DNA from 4 places in the Streptomyces sp. NPDC051133 genome. Region 3 is predicted to be linked to each of the others. Evidence: riboswitches for the same ligand, from Rfam matches in the RefSeq annotation. Region 3 holds a riboswitch; each other region holds the start of a gene.
The links. Region 3 has a riboswitch for cyclic di-AMP ahead of AB0N17_RS30450 (C40 family peptidase). Riboswitches for the same ligand answer to the same signal wherever they lie in the genome.

Region 1 (7,744 bases), on a different contig from region 3:
CTCGCCCAGCCCGACACGGCCTCCGTCCGCACCGGGTGCCCACGCCGACAGTGTCACCACGTCCCCGTCCTCCAGGAACGCGCGCTTGCCGTCGGGGAGTTCCAGGTGGTCGCGGCCGTTCCAGGTCAGCTCCAGCAGGGAGCCCCGCTGGCGTTCCTCCGGACCGCTCACCGTGCCCGACCCGTACAGGTCACCGGTGCGCAGGGAGGCGCCGTTCACCGTCATGTGGGTGAGTTGCTGGGCGGCGGTCCAGTACATCGTCGAGAACGGCGGTTCGGAGACCACGTGGCCGTTGATCGCGACGGAGATCCGCAGGTCGTAGCCGCCGGGCTCGATCCCGGGTGCCGCGTCGTCCAGGTAGGGCAGCAGTGGGTGGGTGCGCTCCGGGGGCGCCACGCGCGCGTGCTCGAGCGCTTCCAGCGGGGTGATCCACGCCGACACGGAGGTCGCGAACGACTTGCCGAGGAAGGGGCCGAGGGGGACGTACTCCCAGGCCTGGATGTCCCGCGCGGACCAGTCGTTGAGCAGGCAGAGGCCGAAGACGTGGTCGCGGAAGTCGGCGAGCGCGACCGGGCTGCCCAGCTCGGAGGGCACGCCCACGACGAAGCCGACCTCCGCCTCGATGTCCAGCCGGATCGACGGGCCGAAGACGGGTGCCGGGTCGCCCGGGCCCTTGCGCTGTCCGGACGGCCGTACGACGTCCGTGCCCGAGACGACGACCGTGCCGGAGCGGCCGTGGTAACCGATCGGCAGATGCTTCCAGTTGGGCGTCAGGGAGTCCTCCGCGTCCGGGCGGAAGATCCGGCCGACGTTGCGGGCGTGGTTCTCCGAGGCGTAGAAGTCGACGTAGTCCGCCACCTCGAAGGGAAGGTGCAGGGTCACCTCGGACAGCGGGTGGAACAGCGGCTCGACCGCCTCCCGGTGTGCGGGGTCCGTGATCCATGACGTGACGGCACGCCGCACCTCGGACCAGGTCGCGCGGCCGGCGGCGAGCAGCGGGTTGAGGGTGGGGCGGGCGAGCAGCGCCTGGTGCGGCGAGCCGAGCACGGCGGCGGTGGCGCCCGCGTCGAGTACCTGGTCTCCGAGCCGGACGCCGACCCTCCGCTCCGTGCTGCCGGACGGCGAGAACACGCCATAGGGAAGGTTGTGCGGGCCGAAGGGGTCGCCCTCGGGGACGTCGAAGGGGGGCATGGGGTACTGCCTCACTCTCATCCGGGCCATGCATGGCGCTGTGTTCCATGTGGTCGCGCCACACGTTACGGCCGGGACGCGTGTCTTGGGCAGTGTCCCCAAGGGGTTGTCGTGTGGTGTCTAAAGAGTTCGCAATGTCCGAATAGGCCTTGTCGGAGGGGGCAATTCCGGCTTAGCGTCCTTTGGGACGCGGACGGGGTGGGTCCGTACCGTTTGGGGGGACACGTGGGGGGACCCGTGGCCGGAGACGCCGTCGGTGTGCCGTTCGAGGCGGACCGTGACGTACCAGGAATGATCGTCAAGTTCGGCGACTATCCGCTGCACCACGGCGGTGTCGGCGCGATCCGCAGCCTCGGCCGCCTGGGCGTGCCCATGTACGCCATCACGGAGGACGCGTACACGCCCGCAGCCTCCTCGCGCTATCTGAAGAAGGCCTTCGTGTGGCCGACGACCGGTGCGGAGGACCCGGGCCACCTGGTCGAGGGACTGCTGCGCATCGGCCGCCGCATCGGCCGCCCGACCGTCCTCATCCCGACGGACGAGGAGGCCGCCGTCCTGATCGCCGAGCACCAGGACGCACTGGCCGGATCATTCCTCTTCCCGCGCGTGGACCCGGCTCTGCCCCGCCGCCTCGCCAGCAAGCAGGGGCTGCACGAACTGTGCGCGGAGCACGGCATCGCGAGCCCCGCGGCGGCGTTCCCGCAGTCGTACGACGCAATCGTCGCCTTCGCCGACACGGCACGTTTCCCCGTGGTGGCCAAGAACCGCGAGGCGTTCGTCCGGCGCAGACGCCCCGCCGTGAACGGCACCACCAGGATCGCCACCCGCGAGGGCCTGCTCAGCCTCGCCCGCGACTGGGGCGACGAACCGGGCGTCATCCTCCAGGAGTACCTGCCGCGCGAGGAGGCCGAGGACTGGATCGTGCACGCCTGCTTCGACGCCGACTCCGGTCCGCTCGCGCTGTTCACCGGCGTCAAGGTGCGCTCCTGGCCGCCGCACGCGGGGATGACGGCGAACGCGTACGTCGTCGACAACCCGGAACTCGCCGACCTCGCCGTCCGTTTCATCAAACAGATCGGCTTCAGCGGCATCATCGACCTCGATCTGCGCTTCGACCGGCGCGACGGACAGTACAAGCTTCTCGACTTCAATCCGCGCATGGGCGCCCAGTTCCGGCTCTTCGAGAACGAGTCGGGGGTGGACGTCGTCCGCGCCATGCACCTGAATCTGACCGGCCGCGCCGTACCGGAGGGGGAACAGCGCGCCGGCCACCGTTACATCGTGGAGAACATCGACCTCCCCGCCCTCCTCGCCTACCGCCGCAGCGGCTATACGACGCCGCACGCGCCGGTGAAGGCGAGCGGGACGGAGCTGGCCTGGCTCGCGGGTGACGACCCGCTGCCGTTCCTCACGATGCTCGCCCGCTTCGTGCGTCCGGGCGCGAAGCACCTCTATCAGCTGTGGCGGACCAACCGCCGTGGCAGCAGCACCTCCACGAAGTAGGCAAGGCCACGCAGAGTGGCGCACCGTGTCCTGGGGAGGGACTTCGTGATTCGACCGGTTGCAGTCATCGGGGCCGGGCCGTTCGGCCTGTCCACCGCCGCCCACCTGCGGGCGCGCGGCATCCCCGTCCGCGTCTTCGGCGACCCCATGGTCAGCTGGCGCGACCACATGCCTCAGGGCATGCTCCTGAAGTCGACGCCCGTCGCCTCGAGCCTCGACTGCCCGCAGTCCGGCCACACCCTCGCCGACTACTGCGACGCGGCCGGAATCCGCCGCCTGGTGACCGACGAGGACATCATCCCGGTGGAGGCCTTCATCGGTTACGGCGAGTGGTTCCAGCAGAAGCTGCTCCCCGACCTGGAGCGGGTCCGGGTCGTCTCCGTCGACCGCGACAAGAGCGGCGGCTTCGAACTCAAACTGGACTCCGGAGAACTGTTCACCGCGCGCGCGGTCGTCGTCGCGACCGGCCTGTCGGGGCTGGCCCATCTCCCCGCGGAGCTGGCGGGCGCGGCGGCCGACGGCCCGGCCCCGACCGGCCCGGTCTCGCACAGCTCCCAGCACCACGACCTGAGCCGCTTCGCCGGCAAGGAACTGATCGTGATCGGCGCGGGCCAGTCGGCGCTGGAGACGGCGGCGCTCGCCGCCGAGGCGGGTGCACGCGTGCGCGTGGTCGCGCGCGGGCGGGGCCGGGTCGCCTTCGGCGCCCCGCCCTGGGACCAGCCGAAGCTGCGCCCGGAGTCCCCGTTCGGCCGCGCCTGGTCGCTGTGGGCGCTCAGCTACTACCCGCACCCCTACCGCTACCTGCCCGAGCCCGCCCGCCACTACCTGGTCCGCCGGGTCCTCGGCCCGCTCGGCGCCTGGTGGCTGCGCGAGCGTTTCCAGAGCAGCGTGCAGGTGGACGACGTCGCGCGCGTGGTGGGTGCCGAGGCGCCGGACGGCAGCCCCGTCCTCACCGTCCGCACGCACGGCGGCCGCAGCGAGCGGCTCACCGCCGACCACGTCATCGCCGCCACCGGCTACCGCGTCGACATCGCGGCGATGGACTTCCTCGGCCATGAACTGCGCACCCGGCTCGAGGTGAGCCGCGGCGCGCCGAAGCTCGGCCCCGGCTACGTCTCCTCCGTCCGCGGCCTGTACTTCACCGGTCTCCCGGCGGCGTCGTCGTACGGCCCGGTGATGCGCTTCGTCTGTGGCACGGAGTTCGCCTCCCCGCGCCTGGCGAAACACCTGGCGGCGGCACACGGCTGACGACGGCCGGACCGTCCGCGGCGGACCGAACGCACCCGGAACATCGGGGAGTGCGTGCGGTGCCGCGGAGCGCGTGAGGCCGCGGGCGGACCGGCACACCGGTCACGGCGCGCGCGTGCACGTCCCGACGGCGAACGTGCGCGCCGCGCTGTGGCCGCCCGAGCGGATCGTCCGGCTCTCCGACCGTCCCGGGGAGCCGGTGCCGGGACGTGCTGCGGGAGGAGGCGGCCGGCCGCTGCGACGAGGAGCGGCCGGCGGCGCCGACTGCGCCATCAGGGGGCAGCCGGGCACCACTTGGGGTCGAGCAGCACACAAGTGCGCGCAATCACAGGTGAGTCGGCGGGGCGTGGTGTCCGTATTCTCTGATCATGGCACCCACCCCCGCGTATGCACTGATCGCCACCGACCTGGACGGGACGCTGCTGCGCCGCGACGACACCGTCTCCGACCGGTCCCTCGCGGCGCTCGCGCGGGTGGCGCGGGCCGGTGCGCGCCACTTGGTGGTGACGGGCCGCCCGGCCCCGCGGGTACGGCCCCTGCTGGCCGGCCTCGGCTGCGGGGGGCTCGCGGTGTGCGGGCAGGGCGCACAGGTCTACGACGCCGCGAGCGGCCGTCTGCTGTGGTCGGTGCGGCTGGACCGGGAGCTGGCCGAGACCGCGCTCGGCAAGATCGAGGCCGAGGTGGGGCAGGTCTACGCGGCCGTCGACCAGGACGGCGTGGACGGGCTGACACTCATCGAGCCCGGATACCGGATGCCACACCCGACCCTGCCGGCGGTGCGGGTCGGGCGGCGCGAGGACCTGTGGCGCGCGCCCATCAGCAAGGTGCTGCTGCGCCACGCCACCCTGTCGGACGACGCATTGGCGGCCCTCGCGCGGGCGGCGGTGGGGTCGCTGGCGACGGTCACCATGTCGGGGCCGGGGACCGTGGAACTCCAGCCGTGCGGGGTGACCAAGGCGACCGGGCTGGCGCTGGCCGCCGAGCGGCTGGGCATCGCTCCCGGCCGGGCGCTGGCCTTCGGCGACATGCCCAACGACATCCCGATGTTGGACTGGGCCGGACACGGGGTGGCCATGGCCAACGCCCACCCCGAACTCAAGGCGGTGGCCGACGAGGTCACCTCGTCGAACGAGGACGACGGCATCGCCGTCGTCCTCGAAAGACTGTTCCCGACCGACTGACCGGAACATCAGTAGGAGCCTGTGCCCCTAGCGCGGCGACGCCCGTCAGTAGGCGCCGAACACGTTGTCGATCGACCCGTACCGGGCGGCCGCGTAGTTGCAGGCGGCGGTGATGTTCGCGACCGGGTCGTAGATGTCGGACGACGTTCCGGCCACGTGGTACGCGTTGAAAGTGGGGTCGATGACCTGGAGCAGGCCCTTGGACGGGATGCCCTTGGCGGCGTTGGAGTCCCAGAGGTTGATGGCCTTCGGGTTGCCCGAGGACTCGCGGATGATGTTGCGGTAGATGCCGTTGTAGGAGCCCGGGATGCCCTTCTGCGCCATGACCGAGAGGGACTCGCGGATCCAGCCGTCCAGGTTGTCGGGGTACCCGGCCTGGGTGGTCGCGGCCGTCGTGGCGGCCGGGGTGGCGGCGGACGCGCTGGCCGCGCCGATGAGCGGCAGGGCGAGGACGGCGGCACCGGTGCCGGCGACGGCGACGGTGCGGATGAAGCGGTTGCTCCAGGTACGGCGGTGCTGAGCGGCAGCAGGCATGGGAAAGTTCCTCTCCGTCGCCTGCGAGGTGAGCTGTCGGGTTCGGGCGGGGAGGTGCCCGGCCGTGCCCTCTGGGAAGGCACGGCTTCACCCCTAGCCGTTCCGGCGCGACGTGTGCCGTCCGATCCGGCGCTTACCTGGGTCCCCCGCTCCTGCCGCATGGATGAGTTCGTCGATGGGGATGCGGGCGGCGGCAGGATTCGGCGTTCCGCCCGACGGCCCGGAACGTATGCGAGAGCACATGTCGGGAACAAGTTAAGGATTCATGGAACGCCCCATTTGACCTTGGTCTGTGCCGTATGGGGTACTTGATCCTTTGCGTTCGCCAATCCTCAACTCGGCGGTGCGGCAAGGAAGGAGGCGTCGACGGGCAGGCCTCGGGTGCCGGGTGGGGGTGCGTGACTCAACTCACGGAATAGCGAATTACGTCAAATCGGACATGGGGGATTCGGGCGATTTGCGCTCGGGTTCGGCCGGCCGTGGAACCCCTGGCGAGGTGCCCGTCGTCGTCGAGGGGGGTACCCGTCGTCGTGACCGTGGCCGCAGCGGTACGGAGGGTGGCGCGCACGTTACTCCGCTCGCCCCTCGGTCCGCGACAAAGCGGTCAGATTGCGGTTAAGTCGATAAATGTCCGTTCTTACTATCCGATCACAAACATAACGGTCATGATCCGATACCGCCCAGGCTGGACCGGTGGGCGCTATCGGTGATCGAAACAGGACCGGATACGCTGACTTGAGTGATGGCAGCGACCTATCGACAAACCGCGTAAGCGCCAGCAGACACCAGCAGACAGGAGACCCCTCGTGACCGTCGTCGGGCCGTTCGGGCTGAGCGTGCGGGACCAGGCTCTGGAAGCCGATGTCCAGGCCGGATTGGCGGCTGTCGAGGAAGGCTTGCTCGAGGCCACCAAGAGCGAGGTCCCGTTCATCACGGAGGCCGCGCAGCACCTCGTACGGGCCGGGGGGAAGCGGTTCCGGCCGCTGCTCGTGATGCTCGCGGCGCAGTTCGGCGACCGCTATGCGCCGGGCATCGTGCCGTCGGCCGTGGTCGTGGAGCTGACCCACCTCGCCACGCTGTACCACGACGACGTCATGGACGAGGCGGCCGTGCGGCGCGGCGTGGACAGCGCCAACACCCGCTGGGGCAACTCCGTCGCGGTCCTCACCGGCGACTTCCTCTTCGCCCGCGCCTCCCAGATCCTCGCCGACCTCGGCCCCGAGGCGGTCCGGGTGCAGGCCCTCGCGTTCGAGCGGCTGGTCACCGGTCAGATCCTGGAGACCGCGGGCCCCTCGGACGGCCGTGACCCGGTCGAGCACTACCTGGACGTGCTCGGCGGCAAGACGGGCTCGCTGGTGGCGGTGTCGTGCCGGTTCGGCGCGATGATGTCCGGCGCCGACGAGACGGTCGTCGACGTGCTCACCCAGTACGGCGAGCGGCTCGGCGTCGCCTTCCAGCTCGCCGACGACGTCCTGGACATCGCCTCCGACTCCCACGAGTCCGGCAAGACCCCGGGCACCGACCTGCGCGAGGGCATCCCGACCCTGCCCGTGCTCCGGCTGCGCGAGCGGGCGGCCCGGCTGGGGCTGCCCGAGGACATCGCGCTGTGCGAGCTGCTGGACTCCGACCTCAGCGACGACGCCCGGCACGCCCAGGCGCTGGCCGCCCTGCGCGACCACCCCGCGCTGGAGCAGGCCCGGCGGGACACCGTCCGGTACGCGGAGGAGGCGCGGGCCGCGCTGGCCCCGCTGCGGGAGTGCGACGCCAAGGCGGCGCTGCTGGAGCTGTGCGACGCGGTGGTGCACCGCGCCGGCTGAGCACCGGCGCCGGCAGGTGCGTCGTCCCGCCCGACCCCTACGGGTCGGGGGAGTCGCCGCCCCTACGTGTCATACCGCAGGCGTACACGGAGTTGGCTCCGAGGTCTGACGCTTCCTCATGGCCGATTTGGTGAGATGGAAACCACGGAAATCACCACTCCTCACCGATTCGGGTGAGAATGGCGGCTCAGGTGGACCAGCGTGAGGACAGCCGCCGCCGACGACGGAGGTAAGGCACACATGGCACCGTACGAATCCGACGACACAGCG
Region 2 (7,744 bases), on a different contig from region 3:
TGGCAGGATCCAGAAGCACCAGGTAACAGGTGGCAGTTCGGGCGTGATCCGAATCACCTTCGTTGTCTTCGGTGAGCAACTGATTAGTATGCCGCAGGAGGTCAGCCGGGTCTTCCGTAATGGCAGCATAGGCACGTATCGCGGTTCGGAGTTTACCCATTTGCGATGCCGCCTGGGTGTCGTGGCCTTCCACGTCACCAATTACCAGTAGGAGGCGACCGCTCATGGTTCTCAGGGCGTCGTACCAGTCCCCGCCGGCATAGGCACCAGTTACGGCAGGCAAATACGAGGCGCTCAGGTCGATGTTGGGGAGAGAGGGCAGGGCTGTGGGCAGCAAGGCCTGCTGCAGCTGGACCGCCCGAGTGTGCTCAGCATCGTAGGAGCGGCATCGGTCCAAGGCTCGGCCAAGCAGGCCAGCGGTTGCCACAAGGAGGGCTTGGTCACGAGGTCCGAAGAGGCGAAGCCTGTCGAAGGACAGCATGCACGCCGCGGCTGGGGAACCGGGCTGTCCGACGGGGATCGGCAGGGCTGCCCAGGCCTGCCGATCCAGGCGATAGGCGAATCGGGCATAGTGTGGATAGGCTGCGATGAGATCCTCGTGGGACTCGATGAACACCGCCCTCTGTTCACGTAGCGCATCCATCAGCGGCGCACTGATGGACAGCGGCATCTGATTGAGCGAAGAAGCAGTTTGTGCGCTTTGCCCATAGCTAGTGAGCAGGTTTATCCGTCCGTTGACGACTTCGGCCAGAACGATGGCATCCGCGCCGAACACGGCAAGCACGTCGCAGGCCGCAGCAGCCAATTGGTCTGTAGTGCTTGCCTCGGCGCAAGCCGAGGCAAGCACCAACATTTGTTCAGCGCGTTGCAATTTTCGAAGAATGCGATGTTGATCAGTCGGGACGAGAGATCTTTCGTCGGCCACCTCGGCGACATGCCCGACGAGTACAGCACCCTGAGGATTTGAGGCGTCACGCGAGAAGCGCGCCTGCAGATGACGGATTCCTCCCGGCCCGGCAATGCGATAGGTAGACTTAAAAGGACCCGGAAGGCCCAGAAAGCTCCCCACCGCACGAGCAGCCTGAGCCTTCTGCACAGACGGCATTCTGTCGAATATAGTCTCCATCGGGTAACTACCTGCTGCGGACAGGCCGTGCAGCTGAGCAAAAATAGCATCCCCAGTAATAATGCCGGTTTCCAGATCCCAGGAAAATTCACCCATTTTAACCTTGCGAAACCGACAGGACGTCACATCCGAAAAGTCCGGGCGGGGCATGTCGGCCAGAAGATCCGACACGTCAGCGGCTGCACTTGCCAAGAACTCTTGTTCCACGGAACTGAATGGTGGAAATCCTGGCCTTATGGCGATCAGAGCCCCTTTCTTCTGCGGCAAGGGGAATACAGCTGCAGCCGCAGATCCGGTCACCGAGGGCATGGGATAAGGACGCTCCCTGCCGCTGCCAGCCCAGGCTTTCCCCAAAGTGATCGCACAGCACACCGGCCAGTCGCCGGCAGACTCAAGCAGCCGTTCAGAAGGAACCCAGTTGGGATCGAGATTATTGCTTGAAAAGGATTTCAGTCGTGCACCGTCCTCCTCAAGGAGCATGAGTGAGCAGCCAACCCTGCCCATCCAGCTAAAGGTCCTGGCCAGCATGTCCGAAAGCCCGCCCAGACTACCGACCGCTTCCAGGCTGCTGGCAACAAGATCCGGACCTGCTACAGGAACCGCAGCAATCGGCAACGAATATGGAAGTGAACCTGCTTCTCCCTGATACGAGCTGCACATCCCAGCGCCCTTGACTAACCAAGCACGTGACTTTATGAAGAAACTCCGTTCCATGTTTGAGGAACTGACGCGCAATCCGTCCCGTCATCTCCCCCGTGACCTGTAGTTCTAGCTCAGCAACCGACGCCACCCTCACCTACCCCAGGAGCCTTGCATCCGCAACCAGACGAGGGTCTTCATCGGTAAATTCCGAACACAGCCCCTTCTTGTTGCAGAGACGGCAACGGACGTGGCTCCTAGCGCCTTCCGCACCTACCGTCAATCACATCGCGCGCTGTGATGCATTAGGGCCGCACGAACACCTCATTGACGCTCCCCCCTGCTGTGAGGTGTTCCGCATCGCAGCGCGCGGTACTCATGCCGTTGCCCCAACTGCCGGTTGCCTGCGGGCCACTGTGGTCTTGACGTACTGGCGGAACTCGAGCACGAGGCAACTGGCCTTCGTCGATCGGGCTCGGCATCCACGCCACCCGCCCTCACCGAGCCACGCCAACCGGAGGCGAAGGGCCCACAGCAGCAACAAACGGTTGCACCGGACCAAGGCGGTCGTGCGTCGGCATGTCGCTCCGCGTGAGGCGGTCCCGCTGCATCCGGAGGTGGTCGCTTTCGTGGGGCACTACGACTTCGACATCGATGTGCTGGCCGCCTACCGGCCCCAGGGCAAAGGCGGGTCGAGCGGCAAGTCGGCATCGTCCGTGATCACGTGCTGGCAGGCCGGGCCTTCTCCTCCGTCGAAGAGATGAACGCCGCCTTCGCGGCTTGGTTGCCGCTGCGGCGGGCGAAGGTCCACGGCACCCACGGCGAAGTCATCGGTCACCGGGCCGTGCGCGACCACACGGCCATGCGTCCGTTGCCGAAGGTCCCCTACCTGGTCGCCCAGCGGCATCTGCGGCACGTCGGCAAGGACTGCTTGGTCCCCTTCGACGCGAACCTCTATTCGGTGCCCGCCCGCAAGGTCCGTCCGCGCCAGCTGGTAGAAGTCCGGGCCACGAAGTCCCAGGTCGCCCTGCACTCCACTGTCCCCCACGCCACTTGCCGGACGTTGCTGGCCGTCCACTCGCGGGCGGTCGGCCGCGGAGCTCGCGTCGTGGACGAGACGCATTGGGACGGCCTGCCCACCGGCGCCGGCCGCCGCGTCACCGCCGGCGACACTCTGCCTTCGCCCCGCCGCAGCCAGCCGCTCGGGTCGGAGACCGGACCGCTGCAGGCTCTGCTGAACCGGTCCGCAGCCGCAAGCGTCGGGGTCGGCCGCCGTCCGCTGTCGGTCTATGACGAGCTGACCGGCAGCCGGCCCTTCACCACACCCGCCCCGGCGAAGGACGCCCGTTGAGCGAGCTGACCAGCACCCGCATCCGCGCCACCGCCGTCAAGCTCGGCCTGCCGCACCTGGCAGAGGCCCTGAACCAGTACATCCAGCGGGCCGACGAGGCAAAGAATGGGCTACCACGACCTGCTCGACTTGGTGCTGGCCGAGGAACTCGCGGTCCGCGACGACCGGCGCTTCCGCAATGGTCTGCGGCTGTCGAAGCTGCCCCATCACAAGAGGCTGGAGGATTACGACTTCTCCTTCCAGCCCGAACTCGATCCGCGCAAGGTCAAGGACCTGGCCACCCTCTCCTTCGTCGAGGACAAGGCCAACGTCGCCCTGCTGGGGCCGCCCGGGGTCGGCAAGACGCACATCGGCGTCGCCCTCGCGGTCGCGGCCTGCCGGGCCGGCTACTCGCTCTACTTCACCAGCCTCGACGACATGGTCCGCCACCTCAAGGCCGCCGAGGACCAAGGCCGGCTGATCAGCAAGCTCACCAGCTGCCTCCGCCCGAGCGTTCTCGTGGTCGACGAGGTGGGCTACCAGCCGCTTGAGCGGGCCGAGGCGAACCTGGTCTTCCAGGTCATCTCCAAGCGCTACGAAAAGGGCTCGATCATCCTGACCTCGAACAAGACTTTCGGCGAATGGGACCAGGTCTTCGGCGACGAGGTCCTGGCCACCGCGATCCTCGACCGCCTCCTGCACCACTGCGAGGTCGTCTCGATCAACGGCAACAGCTATCGCCTCAAGAACCGCCTTCAGGCCATCGAACGGGACACCGAGGTGGCCTGAGCAGTGGTGCACACAACTTCTTGCTCGGTGGTGCACTTCCTCAGACGAGTACGCGGACACTGGGCTTCCAGCGCCCGGCGCTGTTCGTGGACGGCGGCCAGGGACGGGATCACGGTGTTGAGGGTGCCGGGGCCCGGAACGACGACGGTCTGTTCGTCGAGTGCGTCGAAGACATCGTCGATGAGCCGGGCAGCCATGCGGGGCATTGGGCCGGACGACTTCGACGAGTCTGCTGTGGCCGGCTTTCCGCAGGTCGGCCGGGAGCCGTAGCGTTTCCGCAGCCACTTGACGGCCGGGTGGCCCAGGCGCGGTCCGAGGACGCGTTCCAGCGAGGGGGGAACTGGGTGAGCGGGCCGCGTATCCGGTTGGAGGTGCGGGTGGATTGGGCTGCGAGGTCCTGGTCGAAGGCCACCAGGACGGTCAGCTCGGCGGTGATGTCGTCGGTCAGCTCCAGCGAGCGCAGGCCGCCGTCCGCTGTCGGTCTATGACGAGCTCACCGGCATCCGGCCCTTCGCCTCACCCGCCCCGACCGAGGACGCCCGTTGAGTGAGCTGGGATCTCTCACCCACATCGCCGTCGTATCGCCCGGATTGCTCGCCCGCGCGATCTGCGCGGTCAGAGAGGGGGCTTGCTTACCGGCAGGGGGACAGAGCGACAACGGACACCTCGACAACTGCGTCGATCTTCGAAACAGCTCCGAGCATGCCCGCTGATCACGTGGCGCACCGGGAAACTCCAAGATCCCTAACAGAGTCAAGCTAGGGAGTGGCTGCCGTATCGAGGACATCATTTTCGTCACTAGCACATTTATATAGGCATGACGAGCACTAACATCATCAATAGTACGTTTTGATACTAGTTGCTAACTCTTCCCGTAAAGGCGGCTAACATCTTCACGCGGTGTGGCCTGCATCACGCATGAATGGTGACCAGTCGAATCCACGTGCCAGATCCGGGTCAGCAGCGGGGAGTTGGGGGTTCATGGAGCCCTGGGGACGCCTGTGCCGCACGCTCTCCGTACCGGGCACGAGCCTCCTGGATGAATTCGAGGGCTTGTCTCCCGTGCAAGGTTCGCCTACGGTGCCCGTCACTCCGAGTTGACGTCGAATCCCGCTGCAGCTCGGAAATCCGAAATTCGCTAATTCACGAACAGTGGGAGCGGGGAACCCAAACTTGCCGCACGCCCGAAAACGGGCCGGCTTGGGGTGAAGCCGCCTTCAAAAGCGGCCGGACAGCTCCAGTCCGAACCCGACAGCTAACCTCGCAGACGGCAGGAGAGGCCTTGCCATGCCCAGACAAGGAAAACATCGTCGCCAGAAGGACACCCAGACGGGGCGTCACTTGACGATTGCAGGGATCGGCGGCAGCGCAATCGCCCTGCCGCTGGTGTGCGCGACCACGGCCGATTCAATTCCGCAACTTGCTCCAACCACCGAACACACCAGCACACTCGACACCCACGCTTCTTCCGCTGCTACTCATCACAAACCCGTGACGTATACGGTCGCTCCCGGAGATTCGCTATCGACGATAGCTGCAAAATTCTCCTTGCCTGGCGGCTGGCAGAAGCTCTATCGGGATAATCGGACCAGTATCGGCGATAATCCATCAGCTATTCGCACCGGCATGAAGCTTCTAGTGAACGGTGGGTCCAGGTCGACCGCCTCTCCACACCACCCTGGCAGTAAAGTCCAGCATTCCTCGGCTCCTAGGACACGGAACAAGACCTACCCGAACAATCTTGACGGCTGGATCCGTGAATCACTCGCGGTCATGTCAAAGCATGGAATTCCTGGCTCATATCAGGGAATTTATCGCAACGTCATGCGCGAGTCTTCCGGAAATCCGCAGGCTGTTAACAACTGGGACTCAAATGCGGCCGCAGGCACGCCATCCAAGGGACTTCTTCAGATTATCGCGCCAACGTTTGCGGCATATCATGTTCCAGGGACTTCAATGAACCCCTTTGATCCAGTTGCCAACATCACGGCAGCCTGCCATTACGCAGCTGCGCGTTACGGTTCCATTGACAACGTCCACGGCGCCTACTGAAATTCAGAGAAGCCGACGCTAGCCACGTCTACCTGCCCCTGGCGTGCGGCGATGATGCCGCGCCGGCCGACATCCCTAAAGCGGAGGCGAACACATGCTACGCGAGGCATCGCCGCGCCCGGGGCAACTGACAGAGCCCGCTGAGCAACAGGGAGCCAGTAAGCACCTCGATAGCCCATCAAGGCCAACTCGCAACGTTTACTCATGATGGGATAAATTGTAGTGACATCGGTTACTCATTGGAGCACGCAGGGGCGGTGTCGAACCACGCCACCGGACGATCTCTTCGTCACTGGCGCCGCGCAGAACCGTGCCAAAGCGGTGTGTACCAGCTGCCCTGTACGAACCGAATGTCTTGCTTTCGCGCTGGATCATCGGATTGAGTATGGAGTCTGGGGCGGAATGACTGAACGCGAGCGGCGGGCTCTATTGCGCCGCCGTCCAACGGTCGTTTCATGGCGTCGCCTTCTGGAGACAGCGCGTGTGCAGTACCAGCAGCAAACCAGTGATGCAGGGGGCAAGCAGATCCCACCACTCGCAGCACAGACCAGCCGAGCGACGGTGGGAGTAATCATCGAATAAGGCCTGAGCATGTTAACTGGGACCAGGTCAGTGCGTGCAGTTGGCCGGTCTCACGAGGTGACTGAGAATGACGCATGACGCCCCTAGTCCCGGAATTGGCGGCGACTACTAAAACCATATCTGGAATAAATATGACCACGATGGTATTCAACAGTTTTCGAGCTGATGAAGAGCTCGACACCAATCTCTTCATGCTCCTCAGTTGGGTCGACAGATGAGTGAAGCCCCGGGTAGACGGGTTCACGACCAAGACCACCCGGTACCACCAGAGGCTTCACGTGCTTGTCTGTCCGCGCGGGCTGGACGTGTCCAGCCGATCTCCCTGTCCTTCCTCGCCGCTCGCCTGCGCGAACACCGTTGTCGGACCGGAAGCTCCCGGCCGGCCGTCGGGCCCTGCTGGTGTTGGCGCATCTGCGGAACGGAACCACCTATGCCCAGCTCGCGGCAAGCTTCCAGGCCAGGGACGAGCACGGCCTACCGCTACATCAGCGAGGCCGACGACCTGCTGGCGGCACTCGCACCGAACCTCGGCGAGGCCGTCCGGACCGCTTCGACAAAGGCATACGTCCTTCTCGACGGAACGCTCCTGCCGATCGACCGGATCGCCGCCGACCAGCCCTTCTACTCTGTCAAGCACAAGAAGCACGGCATGAACGGCAGGTCGTCGCCGATCCCTCGGCCGGCCGCCGTGGGCCTCTCCGGCACCGTCAGGGGCCGTTCACGACGTCCGCGCGACCCGCGAACACGGCACCATCAACGCCCTCGACCAGGCACAAAGCTCTTGCCGGGCGGACAAGGCCTCCAGGGAGGTCCCGGACCAAAATCCGCGCCCTCCTCGAACAAACCATGGCCGCCCCCAAGAACCGGCGCCTCCTCCGCAAACTCCGCTGCTCGACCACCCCGCATCACGGGCCTCATCCAGGCCGTCCACCCTGCATCACGCCAGCTCAACCCCAGGATGAAAAGGCCTCAGTTAATCGAAATAACAAAAAAGCCCCACCTTTCCCCTAATCCAATGAATGTGCTCGCGCCAGCGGGGCGAGACCTCGCCGCCGGTGGCGATCGCATGGCAGGGAAGACAAGGAGCATCCGGATCTTCGCCTCGCCCGTCGATGCAGCACCCCAGCTGTACCTGGACGCGCGGCGGCTCCCCGGCTCCTTGCAGTCTGATCAACCGGCATGGCCGCACGGGCCGGGCCGCCGTACGGTGCGGTTGCACTGCCCGT
Region 3 (7,744 bases):
ACCGAGGATCCGGCCTTCGACCTGCCTGATCCCGCCATGCTCAGGAGCGTGACGGTCGAACTCGCCGCGATCATCGAGCGCCACGTGTCAAGTGCCGCCTGGTCGGACAACGAGGCCAGCCTGGACTCGCTGCAGAGCGAGCTGTGGCGTGGACTGCGCCGGGCGGGCGTCAAGCCGAGGGAGCGCGCCAGGGAGCCACTGGAGAACCTGTCGCAAGCGCTGACCGGGCACGCCCAGCGGCACGCGGCGGCGTTCCGGGCGGCGGCTCGGGGACAATAGGCGGTGTGCCGACGACTGCCGAACCGCGAGACCCCTGCCGACCCGCCTTGGAAGACGGCCAGGTGATCGTCGTGGCGGGCAGGGAGTTCCGCGTGGTCGTCAGTGAACGCCGCCGAAGCCTCGGTCTCACAGTGGAGCGCGACGGCTCGCTCGTCCTCCGCGCGCCGCAGGGCTGTGACCCCGAGCGCGCGGCAACCTTCCTACGAGAGGGGGAGACATGGCTGGCCGAAAAGCTGCGACGGCGTGAGGATCATCCGCCGGCCCACCCTGAGCGTGGGTTCCGGGACGGTGAGACGTTCGCCTATCTGGGACGTGCCTATCGGCTCCAGATCAGCGACGAAGAACGAGCCGCCGTCCGGCTCGTCGCTGGGCGTTTGGTGATCGGCAAAGGGATCGCGCGGGATCCGGTCGTCGCTCGACGTGCGCTCATCGGCTGGTACCGGCGCAACGGACAGCGCTGGACGCAGGGAAGGCTTCAGCCGTGGGCCGCACGCATGGAAGTACGGGAGCCGGACGTCGTCGTACGTGATGTTGGCGGCCGATGGGGGACCTACCGCCCCGGCGACGGCGCTCGCGGGACCATGGCGCTGCACTGGGCCCTCTTTCAGTTGCCCGTGCACCTGGTCGACTACGTCATCGCCCATGAACTCGCCCACATCAGGATTCCGGGACACGGAGCGGACTACTGGTCTCTGCTTCGACAAGCCATCCCCGAGTGTGAGGAACGCAAGGGGGAGCTGGATGACCTCGGGCGTCGGCTGTGGCTCGGAGATATCCGGGAAGAATCCTGAAGCGCCGATCGTGGGGGTGCTCAGCCTGCCCTCACCAGCGTGTCTCACGCCACCCGGGTGGCCCCGGCGAACGGCATCTCGTCGATCGGTGCCACGCGCACCGGTGCCGACGGGTTCGGGGCGTGGATCATCCGGCCGCCTCCGATGTAGATGCCGACGTGGCTGATGCCCGAGTAGAAGAACACCAGGTCCCCGGGCTGAAGTTCCGAGCGGGAGACGCGCCGGCCCGCGTCGATCTGGGCGTAGGTGGTGCGGGGCAGGGAGATGCCTGCGGAGTGGTAGGCGGCCTGGACCAGGCCCGAGCAGTCGAAGGCGTTCGGGCCGGTCGCGCCCCACACATAGGGGCTGCCGAGCTTGGCGTAGGCGTATGCGACGGCCGCCGCGGCGCGCGCGTCCGGAGCCGCGGCGGACCCCGCCTGCTCCAGCTCGTCCCGCGTACCCGAGGCCGACCGTGAGGCATGCCCCGCCGCGGCGCCGTCACCGGTGGCCTCGGCGCGTTGCGCCGGAGTGAGCTGCGCCAGCAGCCGCCGGGCCTGGTCCAGCTTGCCGGTGATGGACCTCTTCTGCCGCCGCAGTTCCGCCTGCCGGGACCGCAGCGCCGTCAGCTCCACCCGGGAGGCGCCCCGCAACTGCTCGATCTCCCGCAGCTGTTCGCGCACCCGCGCCACGGCGGTGGCCTGCCGGTCACCCGCCCGCTCCGCGAACGCGGCGTCGTCCAGGTACCGGTCGGGATCGCTGGACAGAGCCAGCTGCCAGGCGGGGGCGATGCCGCCGTCGCGGTACTGTGCCGCCGCGATCGAACCCAGCGCGTCCCGGGCCGTGTTGAGCCTTTCCTGCCGACGGGCGGCCTCGTCCCGCAGCGTGTTCAGCCGGTGCTGGGCCGCGTCCGCCTTCTCCTTCGCCCCGTCGTACTTCTGGGTGGCGGTCTCGGCCTCCTGGTACAGCTTGTCCACCCTGGCCTTCACCTGCGCCGGCGTGAACCGCGGCTCGGCGTGGCCGGTCCCGTCGAAGCCCGTCGCGGTGGCCGCACCCGCCAGGGCGATCGTGACGGCCGTCCGGGCCGTATGACCGCTGAGCGGGCTCTGCCGGGGCTTGCGGTGCGCTGCCACCTGGACCGTCACGTCCTTCCGTACGACCCGTACGACCGAGCGGTCGATACGGCCGGCGGCGGCCCGCACAGGGGTAACGGGCCGCCGCCGGACCTTTCTCGGCGGGGGCGACCGGCTGCCGCCCCTGGCCCGGGGCGGCGGTGGGGAGCCGGTCACCTGGGGGAGGACGCTAGGCCTGACGGTGACGAGTCGGTAACGCGGTGTACGGAACTGGCTTCGACGGATCTCGGGTGACCGTTTGTGACCGTGTCACCGGTCCGGAGTCGTCTTCTTCACGCAGCGTGGTGACCGAAGCGGGGAAACCGTGACCGGCGAGAGTCGCGGGCTGCTATGGAGCGCATATATGCAAGATCCACCGGCTCGAACACCGGGCCCGGTGGCGGAGGGCTCCAGGGCCCCTGGTTAGGCTCCGGCTCCATGGACGTACTCATCCATCTCTTCGTCGGCCTGCACATCATCGGCATCGCCGCGCTCCTCGGCGGCTTCCTCACCCAGATGAAGGCGATGGGCCAGGGCACGGCCCGGTTCGTCCCCGGGATGCTGCACGGCGCGCTGACCATGCTGGTCACCGGCGTGGCCCTGGTCGGCCTCAACCAGGCCGACGACCACCACGTCAACGCCGTCAAGATCGGCGTGAAGCTCGCCCTGCTGATCGTGATCCTCGGGCTGGTCTACGTGAAGCGCGACGAGGAGAAGATCGACGCGGCCCAGTTCGGGCTGGTCGGGGCGCTGACCGCCACCAACGTCTTCATCGCGGTGCTCTGGACCTGACGGTCAGCCGTCCCCGCCGCCGGCGCGGGCCGCACGCACCGCACCGGCGGCGGTCACGAGCCACGCCGCCACCGCCACCCACACCAGCACGCGTCCCGGCCCCCTGAGCCACGGGAGGCCCACGGCGGCCGCGACGGACAGCGTCGCCACCGCCGTCATTCCCATCGGGAACACCGTCGCCCACCGGCGCATGTCGTAGCCGGGCCGCGGCCGCACCGCCTCGGCGGCCAGCAGCACGACGTAGCAGGCCAGGTCCAGCACGAGCAGCACGACCGTCGCCGTGACCAGCACCGCGCGGTCGTCGCCGTCCCACAGGTACAGGCGGCCGTCGCCGGCCAGGAGCAGCTTCGCCCCGGCCAGCGCCGAGATCGCCAGCGCCCCGCCCGCGATCCAGTGGTCCCCGGGGCCCTCCAGCACCTGCCGCGCGTCGAAGCGGGGCAGGGCGACCCCGTAGAGCACCAGGCCCAGCCAGAACAGCACCAGCGCGGTGTGCGCGAGCCATGCCGTCCCCTCGGCCACGGCCAGCGTGGCGGCCAGCACGGCGAGCCCCTGGGTGGCCACACAGCACAGGAACACCGCACCCGGCATGCGCCGCTTCCAGTGCCCCATGACCAGCACGAGCAGCACCGGCCAGAGCAGCGCCGAGAGCGCCAGCAGCGCCGCGGCCAGGGTCTGCAGGCCCGGCGTGGAGAGCCCGGTGCCCAGCACGGTGGTCGCGGCCACGGCGGTGAGGGCGCCCGGGCTCTCCGCCTCGGTGACCCAGCGCTGCCGCTCGCCGGCCAGCCGCAGCGCGAAGTCGGCCGCCAGCGCGATCCAGCCGAGTCCGGTCAGCACCAGCGCCACCCGCGAGAGCGTCTCGTCACCGGTCAGGTGCAGGCCCACCGAGAGGATGCCGGTCGCCATCACGGCGGCCCCGGCCGCGGGAGGCCGTCCCGCCCACCACGCGCGCAGACCCGAGAAGCCGGACATGCGCCGATGCTAGGCAGCCGAGCGGCCCGGCATCGGGAAGGGCACGCGCGCGAGGGCGGGTGAAAACGCCGGGACGCGCCCGGGCACGGAGAACCGGCGGTGCCCGGCGCGGGCACGGCGTGGGTACGACGTGCGGTTCGTGCCGGGCGTGGGCACGATGCGTGGTTCGTGCCCGGCGCCGGCACGGCACAGGACGGACGCACCCGTACGCGCGCGCGTGCGATCGGCCGCGAGTCCTGTGCACCGTACGCGCGCGTGTGGCGCGCGCACGGCGTAGGTCCCGCGGGGCGGACGCGCGCCCGCCCCGCGTCCGCCGCCGGTCAGACCGGTCGCACCACGCTGTGGATCACCGGCTCCCCGGTGTGGTGGACCGCCTGCTCGCGGACGTACGCGCCGGGGCCCGGGGCGTGGATCATCATGCCGTCGCCGGTGCAGAGGCCGACGTGGCTGCTGTCCTCGCGGAAGAAGACCAGGTCACCGGGGCGGGCGTCGTCGAGGGCCACGACGGTGCCGGCGACCGCCTGGTCCCGGGCCGCGCGTGGCAGGGTGACGCCGGCGGCCTTCCAGGCGGCCTGGGTCAGGCCCGAGCAGTCGTAGGAGCCGGGACCGCTGGCGCCGCTCACGTACGGCTTGCCGATCTGGGCGCGGGCGAAGGCGATCGCCTTCTCGGCCCTGGTGGCCTCGGGGCCGGAGACGACGTGGGCCTGCGGGCCGACGTCCGGCTGCTTCTCCTGCGGGAGCGCGGCCGGGCGGGAGTCCGCCTCGGCCGTGAGCCGGGACAGCAGCTCGCGCGCGAGGACGAGCTTGCGCTGGACGGTGGCCTTGGCGCCCTTCACGTCGTACGGCGCGGCGGCTGGTGTCTCGGGTGTCTCCGTGGTCCGGGTGGCCCTCCCGCGCCCGGCCGCGTCCTTCACGTGTGAGGCGAGCCGGTTCATCACCCTGTGCTGGGCGAAGTGGTCCTGCGGATACTCGGCGAGGAGGGAGGCGGCGGGGTCGGGGGCCACCGTGAACGGCGCCAGACCCTCGCGGGGCCGGGCGCGCCGGGCCGCGCGCCGGGCGCCCTCCTGGCGCGGTTCCCCGGCGCGCGCCCACTCGGGGGCCGTCCGGTCCCCGGTGAGCGCCCGGTGCCCCGCCGTCCCGTCCCCGGGGTGCGCCTGCTCCCGGACGGTCCGGTCCTCGCCGGGCGCCGTCTCGCGGGCCGTACGGTTCTCGGTCAGTGCGCGCTCCCGCGCCGCCTGGTCCTCGGCCCTGGCCCGCTGCCGGGCCGCGGCCTGTTCCTCGGCGCGCGCCCGCTGCCGGGCCGCCGACTCCTCCTCCGGCGCCGAGTCGGCGCGGCGGTAGAACTCGTCGATCTTCTTCTCGATCTCCTCCAGGCTCGGCCTGCCGTCGTCGGCGGGGGCCGCCTCGGCCGTCTGGGACAGGACGGCCACGGAGGTGAACGCGGCGGTGGCGAGGGCGGGGCCACGCAGGCCCGGTCCACGGGTGCCGGCGGGGCGCGGCTTGCGGTGCGACGCCAAAGCTGGCGACTCCTTCCAACGTGCGCCGCCTACCGGGTTAGCTGTCGGGTTCGGGCGGGTGGTTCGGAAGGGTTGCCCTACGGCGTCGTCCCGGGCGGGAGTCGGCCGATTCACCCCAGGATCGGTGGGTCCCCGGCTCCGGGCACCGTGCGGGGCGCGCCGGACTCGGCGGAGGCCGTACGGCCCGGCGACGTTCGCCGGAGAGGGGTCGTGCGGCCTGACGGAAACCTAGCCAACTCGTGTGTCTTCTGTGAAGGTTGGTGCGAGGTATGTCCGATACATTTCCGTGACCTGAGGGCACTTTCACACCCACGTGAGCAGGCGCTTCCGCAGCGTGAGGGGTCATCGGGCCTTATTGACACGAAGATCAACCGTCCACGGGACCGGCCATGTTCCGGGGACGGCGGCCGGTTGTCGGTGGGGCGCCCTAGACTCGGAGAGCGATGAGCAGCCTCTTTGACGACAGCTTCCTGGCGGACCTCCAGCCCTCGCGCGGGCACGAGGAGGAGCCCCCGCCACCGCCCGAGGACGACCACGCTCCGGAGCCGCTTCCGGACGATCTGTTCGGCGGGAAGTTCGACGTGCCGCCGGACCGGGACGCCTACTACCGCGACGGTGCCCCGCGTCCCGCGATCGACGCGGCGGCACTCCTGGAAGGGCTGAACGAGAACCAGCGCGCCGCGGTCGTGCACGCCGGCACTCCGCTGCTCATCGTCGCCGGTGCCGGCTCCGGCAAGACCCGCGTGCTCACCCACCGCATCGCGCACCTGCTCGCCGAGCGGAACGTGCACCCGGGCCAGATCCTCGCGATCACCTTCACCAACAAGGCCGCGGGCGAGATGAAGGAGCGCGTCGAGCAGCTCGTCGGCCCGCGGGCGAACGCGATGTGGGTGATGACGTTCCACAGCGCGTGCGTGCGCATCCTGCGCCGGGAGTCGAAGAAGCTCGGCTTCACGTCGTCGTTCTCGATCTACGACGCCGCGGACTCCAAGCGCCTGATGGCTCTGGTCTGCCGCGACCTGGACCTCGACCCCAAGCGCTTCCCGCCGAAGTCCTTCAGCGCCAAGATCAGCAATCTGAAGAACGAGCTGATCGACGAGGAGGACTTCGCCGCCCAGGCCGCCGACGGCTTCGAGAAGACCCTCGCCCAGGCCTACGCCCTGTACCAGTCGCGGCTGCGCGAGGCCAACGCCCTCGACTTCGACGACCTGATCATGACGACGGTCAATCTGCTGCGCGCCTTCCCGGACGTCGCCGAGCACTACCGCCGTCGCTTCCGGCACGTCCTGGTCGACGAGTACCAGGACACCAACCACGCCCAGTACGCACTCGTCAGGGAACTCGTCGGCACCGGCGAGCGCGCCGACGAGGCCGACACCCCGCCCGGCGAGTACGACGTCCCGCCCGCCGAGCTGTGCGTGGTGGGTGACGCGGACCAGTCGATCTACGCCTTCCGCGGTGCGACGATCCGCAACATCCTCCAGTTCGAGGAGGACTACCCGGACGCGACGACGATCCTGCTGGAGCAGAACTACCGCTCCACGCAGACCATCCTGAGCGCGGCCAACGCGGTCATCGAGCGCAACGAGTCCCGCCGCCCGAAGAACCTGTGGACCAACGCCGGCCACGGCGCGCGGATCACCGGCTACGTCGCCGACACCGAGCACGACGAGGCCCAGTTCGTCGCCGACGAGATAGACCGTCTCACCGACGCGGGTGACGCCAAGGCCGGCGACGTCGCCGTCTTCTACCGGACCAACGCCCAGTCCCGCGTCTTCGAAGAGATCTTCATCCGCGTCGGCCTGCCCTACAAGGTCGTCGGCGGTGTCCGCTTCTACGAGCGCAAGGAGGTCCGGGACGTCCTCGCGTACCTGCGCGTCCTCGCCAACCCCGAGGACTCGGTACCGCTGCGCCGCATCCTCAACGTGCCCAAGCGGGGCATCGGCGAGCGCGCGGAGGCCATGATCGACGCCCTCGCCCAGCGCGAGAAGATCAGCTTCCCGCAGGCGCTCCGGCGGGTCGACGAGGCGTACGGCATGGCCGCGCGCTCCACCAACGCGGTCAAGCGGTTCAACACGCTGATGGAGGACCTGCGCACCATCGTGGAGTCCGGCGCCGGACCGGCCACGGTCCTGGAGGCCATACTCGAACGCACCGGCTACCTGGCCGAGTTGCAGAACTCCACCGACCCGCAGGACGAGACCCGCATCGAGAACCTCCAGGAACTCGCCGCCGTGGCGCTCGAGTTCGAGCAGGAGCGCGGCGAGGGCGAGCCGGCGGGACTGGCCGACTTCCTGGAGCAGGTGGC
Region 4 (7,744 bases), on a different contig from region 3:
GGCCCGCGCCCTGCCCGCCCTGCTGATCGCGGCGGGCGTCCTGTACGGCCTGCTCACCCCGGAGGAGTTCACCGCCGTCCCGTTCTTCTCCGCCGCCCCGCTGATCGCCGCACCCCTGTCGTCGCTGCGCACCACCGTGCTCACCGGCCTCACGGCCCTCGCCGCCGGCTTCGCGGTGCACGCAGGCCCCGGCACCCACCCCGCCGTCGCCGCCGTCACCGACGCGGTCACCATCGCCACGGTCGCCCTGCTCGCCCTCGCCATCAACCGGGTGGTCCGGCTCGGCGACCGGCGGCTCGCCTCCGCCCGGGAGGTCGCCGAGGCCGCCCAGCGGGCCGTACTGCCGGAGCCCGCGGCGCGGATCGGCGGCTTCGAGATCGCCGCCCGCTACGAGGCGGCGCGGCGGGACGCGTCCATCGGCGGGGACCTGTACGCGGTGCAGGACAGCCCGTACGGCGTCCGGCTGGTCGTCGGGGACGTACGCGGCAAGGGCATCGGCGCGGTCGCCGCGGTCGCCGTGGTGATCGGGGCGTTCCGGGAGGCGGCCGAGCACGCGGCCACCCTGGAGGAGGTGGCCGAGCGGCTGGAGCGGGCGCTGGCCCGGGAGGGCACCCGGCGGGCCGGCATCGACGCCTTCGAGGGGTTCACCACCGCCGTCCTCGCCGAACTCCCGCACGGCGACGGGGTCGTACGGCTCGTCAACCGCGGCCATCCACCTCCGCTGCTGCTCTACGCCGACGGCACCGTGCGCGCCCTGACCACGCACGAGCCCGCGCTGCCGCTGGGCATGGCCGACCTCGGCCGGTGGCCCGACCGGTCCCTCCAGGCGGGCTTTCCGAGCGGGGCCACGCTGCTGCTGCACACCGACGGCCTCTCCGAGGCCCGGGACGGCCACGGCCGGTTCTACGACCTGGAACGGCGGCTCGACGGACGCCCCTTCGCCGACCCGGGCGCGCTGCTCGACCGGCTCGCCACCGAGGCGCGGCGGCACTCCGGCGGCGGAATGGCGGACGACATGGCGCTGCTCGCCGTGCGGCGGCCCTGAGCGGGGTGACGGTCCCTGGGCGGAAGTCACGGCCTGTGACCGCCCGACCGCCGTGCGCATAACATCTGAGTCACCATCAAAAACACTGAGACTCCTGAAGCGTGGCCAACTCGCCCGTTTTGCAGGCTTCCTGTCCGGAAAGTCCGCGACCGGAAACCTTAATGATCAAGCCGAACGGCTTGGAAAGTGCCTGGCGGGTCTATTAACGTTCGATAACGCAGCGCGGTCGTCCCAGCCGTCACAAGAGGCGGCTCCGTGCGCACGCGCCGAATCCCGCAAGGGAACCGGGGAACCACCACCTTGGGGTGAATCACGCGGACACCGCCGTGAACTGCTTTGAGTCCACGACCGGTATACGCGCGTAGGAGACCTTCCTGCTCCGAACCCGTCAGCTAACCCGGTAGGCGGCGGAAGGAAAGGAGCACGCCCGCGTGGCGTCCAACCGGCCTGCCCCAGAAGCCCCGTTCGTGCCTGCGCAGCGCGAGTCCGAAACGTTCGGTTACGGCGCCTACCGCGCCGACGAGGGCCCCTGGGAGGAGTGGAACCCGACCGAGGACTCCGTCGCCCCGGTCCGCGGCCGGCACCGCGTCGCCAAGCAGCGCGGCGGCTTCGCGCGCAGCTCCACCGTCCTCGGCGTCGGCGTGATGGCCGCGGTCGGCGCGGGCGGCATGGCCAGCGCCAACACCGGCAAGCCGCCGGTCTCCATATCCCTGCCGGACCTGCCGGACCTGCCGTCCTCCGTCGACCACTTCTTCGGCGACGACTCCTCCGGCTCCGACACGCACCAGGCCACCGCCACCGCGCTCAGCAACGTCGGCACCACCGCCGACAGCGACAGCAGCACCGGTGCCGGCGAGGCCCTGCGCAACCGGATCATGGCCCAGGCCGAGCAGCAGCAGAGCAAGGCCGACAGCAAGGCCACCGCCGCCGCGCTCGCCGCTTCCGAGAAGCAGACCGCCGACGCCGCCGCCAAGGCGGAGAAGGACGCCGCCGCCAAGGCCGCCGCCGCCCAGCAGAAGGCGGAGGCCGACGCCAAGAAGGCCGCCGAGGCCGAGCGGCTGGCCGAGCTGGCCAAGCAGTACACGCTGCCGGTCGTCTCGTACACGCTCACCGGAACGTTCGGGCAGCCCGGCTCCATGTGGTCCTCCGGCTACCACACCGGCCTGGACTTCGCCGCTCCCACCGGCACCCTCATCAAGGCGATCCACAGCGGCACGGTCACCCAGGCCGGATGGGCCGGTGCCTACGGCTACCGCACCGTCCTCACCCTGGACGACGGCACCGAGCTGTGGTTCTGCCACCAGTCCTCGATCAACGTCTCGGTCGGCCAGAAGGTCTCCACCGGCGACGTCATCGGCCGCGTCGGTGCCACCGGCAACGTCACCGGCCCGCACCTGCACCTGGAGGTGCACCCGAACGGCCAGGCCACCGCCGTCGACCCGGCGCCCTGGCTGCGGTCGAAGGGCCTCACCCCCTGAGCGTGTCGTTCGTGTGAACACGGCGCCGGCGGCGGAATGCGATCATCCGCCGCCGGCGTTGACATTGAGCATGACTTCTCTGCGCACACTCGGCTCCTCCGACCTCGAGGTCTTCCCGCTCTCCCTCGGCGGCAACGTCTTCGGCTGGACCGCGGACGAGGAGACCTCCTTCGCCGTCCTGGACGCCTACGCGGCCGCCGGCGGCAACTTCATCGACACGGCCGACTCCTACTCCGCCTGGATCGAGGGCAACAAGGGCGGCGAGTCCGAGACGATCATCGGCAAGTGGGTCAAGGCCCGCGGCAACCGCGACGACGTGGTCATCGCCACCAAGGTCAGCCAGCACCCCGAGTACCAGGGCCTGTCCGCCGCCAACATCAAGGCGGCCGCCGACGCCTCCCTGCGCCGCCTGGACACCGACCACATCGACCTCTACTACACCCACTTCGACAAGCCCGAGGTGCCGGTCGAGGAGATCATCGGCGCCCTGGACGAGCTGGTGAAGGCGGGCAAGGTCCGGCACATCGCCGCCTCCAACATCAGCGCCGACCGCCTGAGGGCCTCCCTGGACTTCTCCGACCGCGAGGGCCTGGCCCGGTACGTCGCGCTCCAGCCCCACTACAACCTGGTCTCCCGCGACACCTACGAGGGCCCGCTGCAGGACCTGGCCGCGAAGGAGGGCCTGTCCGCGGTGCCGTACTTCTCGCTCGCCTCGGGCTTCCTGACCGGCAAGTACCGGCCGGGTACGACGGTCGACAGCGCCCGCGCCGAGGGAGCGGCCAAGCACCTGCAGTCCGAGCGCGGCCGGCAGGTCCTCACGGCCCTGGACGAGATCGCGGCCGCCCACGGGGCCCAGGTCGCCACGGTCGCCCTCGCCTGGCTGGCCGCCCAGCCGACGATCACGGCCCCCATCGCCTCGGCCCGCACGGTGGACCAGCTCCCGGCACTGCTGGAGGTGGCCGACCTGAAGCTGACGGACGAGGAGCTGACCCGCCTGACCCGGGCCTCTTCCTGATCCCCCGCCGCCGCCCCTCACCGGACGGCGGCCGGGCGGCTACGGCTGGTACGGGTTGTACGCGGGGTACGAGGGACACGCGGGGTACGGCACCGTCGGATACCCGTACCCCGGCGTCCCGTACGCCGCGGTCCCGTACGCCGCGGTCCCGTACCCCGGGGTCCCGTACCCCGCGGTTCCGTGGGCCGGGTACCCGTAAGGCGGCCAGGGCGCCGCAGGCATCCGTACCGGAGCAGCAGTCCTCGCCGCGTACTCCAGTGCGGGGCCGGAGACGTCCTTGCGCTTCCACAGCTCGTCCAGCAGCTCGCGCTCGCGTACGACGAAGTCGGCGCCGGCCTTGCCCTCCCGCCCCCGCCGCCGCAGGAGCGCCAGCGAGGTGGCGTGGGCCTCGTACCGCGCCACCTCCCGTGCCGCCGGGCGCCCGAGGTGGTGGCGGGCGTAGTCCCGGGCCATCCGCCGCGCCCGCATCGAGCCGAGCGCGAACGGCTCGGCCGGCCCCAGCCACCCCGCCGGCACGTACGCCGGCAGCTCCTCCCGCACCGTCCGCAGCTCGCGCTGGCGCGTCCAGATCGTCAGCCAGGTCAGCAGGCCGAACGCGGGCACCATGAAGGCGCCGTAGATGGCGAAGAAACCGAACTCGCCGAAGGTGGAGGAGCCGTTCCAGGTGGCGTGCATGCTCATGGCGAGCAGCAGCCCGCACAGCGGCAGCAGCACCCGCCGGACGTGCTGGCGCTCCGCGGACAGCGCGGCGATGCCGAAGCCGATGCCGGTGAACACGGTGAACAGGGGGTGCGCGAACGGGGACATCACGATGCGCACGAAGAAGGTCGCGGCGGTGACGGAGGCGATGCCGCGACCGCCGGTGAGCTGGTCGGTCCCGAAGGCCGTGCCGAGATAGAGGATGTTCTCGGTGAACGCGAAGCCGGTGGCGGTGATCCCCGCTATCACCACCCCGTCCACGAGCCCGGTGAAGTCCCGTCTGCGGAAGAGGAAGACCAGCAGCACGGCCGCGGCCTTCGCGGACTCCTCGACGATCGGCGCTATCACGGTGGCGCCCAGGGTGTCGGCGCTCGCCGGGTCGGCGGTGGCGGTGGCTATCCACTTCGTGGCGAAGCTGTTGGCCACGATGGCGATCAGCGCTGCCGCGCACGCCCCCCAGGCGAAGGCGAAGACCAGGTTCCGCCAGGGGCCCGGGGCCACCCGGTCCAGCCACCGGAACGCGCTGATCAGCCAGGGCACGGGCAGCACGGCCAGCCCCAGCCCGACGAGGAACCCCTCGGTGCCGGTCTGCCGCCGCACCAGCGCGAGGATCACCAGCCCGGACAGCGCCAGCAGGGTGATCAGCGCGCCGTACCGTACCCAGGTGCGCTGCCACCAGTGCGGGTGGCGCAGGACGAGGCCCTCGGGGCCCGGGGGATACGTCGGATACGGAGGACTGGTGGCCACGGCATCGACCCTAACGGTGACGGGACGAGGGTCTGGAGCGGTTTATCGGTCCTGATCGGCCCGCTACCGGCCCTGGTGCGGTACGCGCCGGAAGAGCAGATCGTTCACCACATGTCCCTTGTCCAGCCCCTGCCCCTCGAAACGGGTCAGCGGCCGGAACCCGGGACGGGGCGCGAAACCGCCGTCCGCCTGTGTGTTCTCGAAGTCCGGGTGCGCGGTGAGCACCTCGAGCATCTGCTCCGCGTACGGCTCCCAGTCGGTCGCGCAGTGCACGAGCGCGCCGGGCCGCAGCCGGGTGGCGGCGAGCGTCAGGAACTCGGGCTGGATCAGCCGCCGCTTGTGGTGCCGCTTCTTGGGCCAGGGGTCCGGGAAGTACACGCGCAGCCCGTCGAGCGCGTCGGGGGTGAGCATCTCCCGGAGCAGGATGATCGCGTCGCCGTTGCCCACCCGGACGTTGGACAGTCCGTTCTGGTCGGCCAGGTTGAGCAGATTGCCCTGGCCCGGGGTGTGCACGTCCACGGCGAGGATGTCGGTGTCCGGGTCGGCGGCGGCCATCTGCGCGGTGGCCTCGCCCATGCCGAACCCGATCTCCAGCACGACCGGCTTGTCGTTGCCGAACATCTCGGCGAGGTCGATCACCCGCTGCCCGTCGATGTCGAGCCCCCACTGGGGCCACAGCCGCTGGAGCGCGTCGGCCTGCCCGGCGGTCACCCGGCTGCGGCGCGGCTGGAAACTCCGGATCCGCCGCTCGAAGTGGGACCCGGCGGGATCGGCCTTGGGGCCGTCCGGAAAGCGCGGCTCCCCCTTGGCCCGGGTGTGCCGGACGGAGACACCGGGGGCGTGGGAGGTCGGCGCGGGGGCTTCGGGGGCGTTGAGGAAGTCAGACACAGTAGGACAGATTTTACGGCGCGGCCCCGACGAACGGACCGGCGCCCGGGAGGGGCGCCTACAGGGCTCCCAGCATCGCCAGCGCCCGGCGTCCGACCTCCCGCCCGATGGGCAGCGAAGCGGTGGCCGCGGGGGACGGCGCGTTGAGCACGTGCACGGCCCGCGCCCCCTCCCGGATGAGGAAGTCGTCCACCAGCGTCCCGTCCCGCAGCACCGCCTGCGCCCGCACCCCGGCAGGGGCCCGCACCAGATCCCCGGGCTCCGCGGCGGGCAGGAGTCTGCGCACCGCCTCCAGGAACGCCGCCTTGGACACGGACCGCCGCAGCTCCCCGGCCCCGTAGCGCCAGTGCCGCCGGGCGATCACCCACGACCCCGGCCACGCCACCGTCCCGGCCAGCTCCCGGGGCCGTACGACCCCCCAGCCGTACCCCTCCCGGGCCAGCGCCGGAACCGCGTTCGGCCCGATGTGCACGCCTCCGTCGATGCCCCGGGTCAGATGCACCCCGAGGAACGGGAAGGCCGGGTCCGGCACCGGATACACCAGCCCCCGCACCAGCTCGGGCCGCGCCAGCTCGTAGTACTCCCCGCGGAACGGCACGATCCGCACCCCGGGCTCGTCCCCGGTCAGCCGCGCCACCTCGTCGCAGTACAGCCCGGCGCAGTTCACCAGCACGCGCCCGCGTACGACGTCCCCCGCGGAGGTCCGCACGGCGACGCCGCGGTCCGCCCGCCGGTCCACCCGGGCGACCCGCGCCCCGTAGCGGATCTCGGCCCCCGACGCCTGAGCGAGCTGCCGGGCGACCCCGACGAAGTCGCACACGCCGGTGGTGCCGACGTGTATGGCCGCCAGCCCCCGCACCTCCGGCTCGTACTCGCAGATCTGCGCGGGGCCCAGCTCGCGCACCGGGATCCCGTTCTCCCGGCCGCGCTGCACCAGCGCGTGCAGCCGGGGCAGCTCCTCCCGCCCGGTGGCGACGATCAGCTTGCCGGTGACGGCGTGCGCGATGCCGTACTCGGCGCAGAACTTCACCATCTCGGCGGCGCCCCGCACCGCGTACCGGGCCTTGAGCGAGCCCGGACGGTAGTAGATCCCGCTGTGGATGACCCCGCTGTTGCGCCCCGTCTGGTGCCGGGCCGGGCCCGGCTCCTTCTCCAGCACGGTCACCCGCGTCCCCGGCGCGGCGCGCGTGATCGCGTACGCCGTCGACAGCCCGACGATCCCGCCCCCGACCACGAGCACGTCACAGTCGTACGCCCCGACCGGCACCTGCACCACCTCCCACCTCGATAGTGCACTGCGCCACTGACAACGCCTTCAAACGCCGGAGCCGTCGGGTGCTCGTGTCAGCGGTGGGACCCGCCGGGGTCAGGCCGGCGTCACCATCAGCAGCGGCCGGGCCCGCTCGCGCAGCTCCACCACCCGCGGCTCGTCCCCGTACGGCTCCAGCCGGTGCAGCAGATCCCTCACGTACTCGGTCGTCCGCGCCGAGGAGATCCGCCCGGCCACCTCGACCGCCCGCACCCCCTGCTCGCACGCCGCGTCCAGGTTCCCCGACTCCAGCTCGGCCACCGCCGACACCACCAGCCGCAGCCCGTGCGACCGTACGAACTCCTCCGTCGGCTTCGACAGCGCCTGCTCGGTGAAGCGCCGTACCTGCCGGGGCGCCTTCAGATCGCGGTAGCACTCGGCCGCATCGGCGGCGAACCGGTCATATCCATAGAAACCAAGCCAAGAGGGATCGTTGTCACCTTCCCTGGACCGCTCGAGCCACCCCTCCGCCGCCTTCAGCGCCGCACCCGCCGCCTGCGCATCCCCCGCACGCGCGTGTGCCCGCGCCTCCACCAGCCGGAAGAAACTCATCGTGCGCGCGG

Region 1: another riboswitch for cyclic di-AMP. It lies ahead of AB0N17_RS30540 (transglycosylase SLT domain-containing protein); the one in region 3 lies ahead of AB0N17_RS30450 (C40 family peptidase).
Region 2: another riboswitch for cyclic di-AMP. It lies ahead of AB0N17_RS43145 (transglycosylase SLT domain-containing protein); the one in region 3 lies ahead of AB0N17_RS30450 (C40 family peptidase).
Region 4: another riboswitch for cyclic di-AMP. It lies ahead of AB0N17_RS19905 (M23 family metallopeptidase); the one in region 3 lies ahead of AB0N17_RS30450 (C40 family peptidase).

Annotation. Positions count from the first base shown of each region.
Region 1 is NZ_JBFBBK010000035.1:10,567-18,310, forward strand. It holds gene fahA (fumarylacetoacetase) at 1-1,191, opposite strand, end outside; gene AB0N17_RS30525 (ATP-grasp domain-containing protein) at 1,450-2,694, shown strand; gene AB0N17_RS30530 (FAD-dependent oxidoreductase) at 2,740-3,942, shown strand; gene AB0N17_RS30535 (Cof-type HAD-IIB family hydrolase) at 4,311-5,123, shown strand; gene AB0N17_RS30540 (transglycosylase SLT domain-containing protein) at 5,169-5,657, opposite strand; cyclic di-AMP (ydaO/yuaA leader) riboswitch at 5,661-5,842, opposite strand; gene AB0N17_RS30545 (polyprenyl synthetase family protein) at 6,464-7,474, shown strand; gene AB0N17_RS30550 (sigma-E factor regulatory protein RseB domain-containing protein) at 7,715-7,744, shown strand, end outside.
Region 2 is NZ_JBFBBK010000088.1:5,914-13,657, forward strand. It holds gene AB0N17_RS43125 (GAF domain-containing SpoIIE family protein phosphatase) at 1-1,786, opposite strand, end outside; partial or broken gene AB0N17_RS43130 (IS21 family transposase) at 2,320-3,116, shown strand; partial or broken gene istB (IS21-like element helper ATPase IstB) at 3,113-3,884, shown strand; partial or broken gene AB0N17_RS43140 (hypothetical protein) at 3,944-4,440, opposite strand; cyclic di-AMP (ydaO/yuaA leader) riboswitch at 5,011-5,168, shown strand; gene AB0N17_RS43145 (transglycosylase SLT domain-containing protein) at 5,172-5,936, shown strand; gene AB0N17_RS43150 (WhiB family transcriptional regulator) at 6,159-6,518, shown strand; gene AB0N17_RS43155 (LuxR C-terminal-related transcriptional regulator) at 6,602-6,796, opposite strand; partial or broken gene AB0N17_RS43160 (transposase family protein) at 6,797-7,446, shown strand.
Region 3 is NZ_JBFBBK010000034.1:85,868-93,611, forward strand. It holds gene AB0N17_RS30425 (type I restriction endonuclease) at 1-279, shown strand, start outside; gene AB0N17_RS30430 (SprT family zinc-dependent metalloprotease) at 285-1,070, shown strand; gene AB0N17_RS30435 (NlpC/P60 family protein) at 1,115-2,179, opposite strand; gene AB0N17_RS30440 (hypothetical protein) at 2,597-2,950, shown strand; gene AB0N17_RS30445 (tellurite resistance/C4-dicarboxylate transporter family protein) at 2,954-3,919, opposite strand; gene AB0N17_RS30450 (C40 family peptidase) at 4,240-5,436, opposite strand; cyclic di-AMP (ydaO/yuaA leader) riboswitch at 5,448-5,617, opposite strand; gene pcrA (DNA helicase PcrA) at 5,880-7,744, shown strand, end outside.
Region 4 is NZ_JBFBBK010000018.1:56,525-64,268, forward strand. It holds gene AB0N17_RS19900 (PP2C family protein-serine/threonine phosphatase) at 1-1,045, shown strand, start outside; cyclic di-AMP (ydaO/yuaA leader) riboswitch at 1,300-1,469, shown strand; gene AB0N17_RS19905 (M23 family metallopeptidase) at 1,477-2,523, shown strand; gene AB0N17_RS19910 (aldo/keto reductase) at 2,594-3,538, shown strand; gene AB0N17_RS19915 (PrsW family intramembrane metalloprotease) at 3,578-4,984, opposite strand; gene trmB (tRNA (guanosine(46)-N7)-methyltransferase TrmB) at 5,048-5,872, opposite strand; gene lhgO (L-2-hydroxyglutarate oxidase) at 5,931-7,148, opposite strand; gene AB0N17_RS19930 (MFS transporter) at 7,239-7,744, opposite strand, start outside.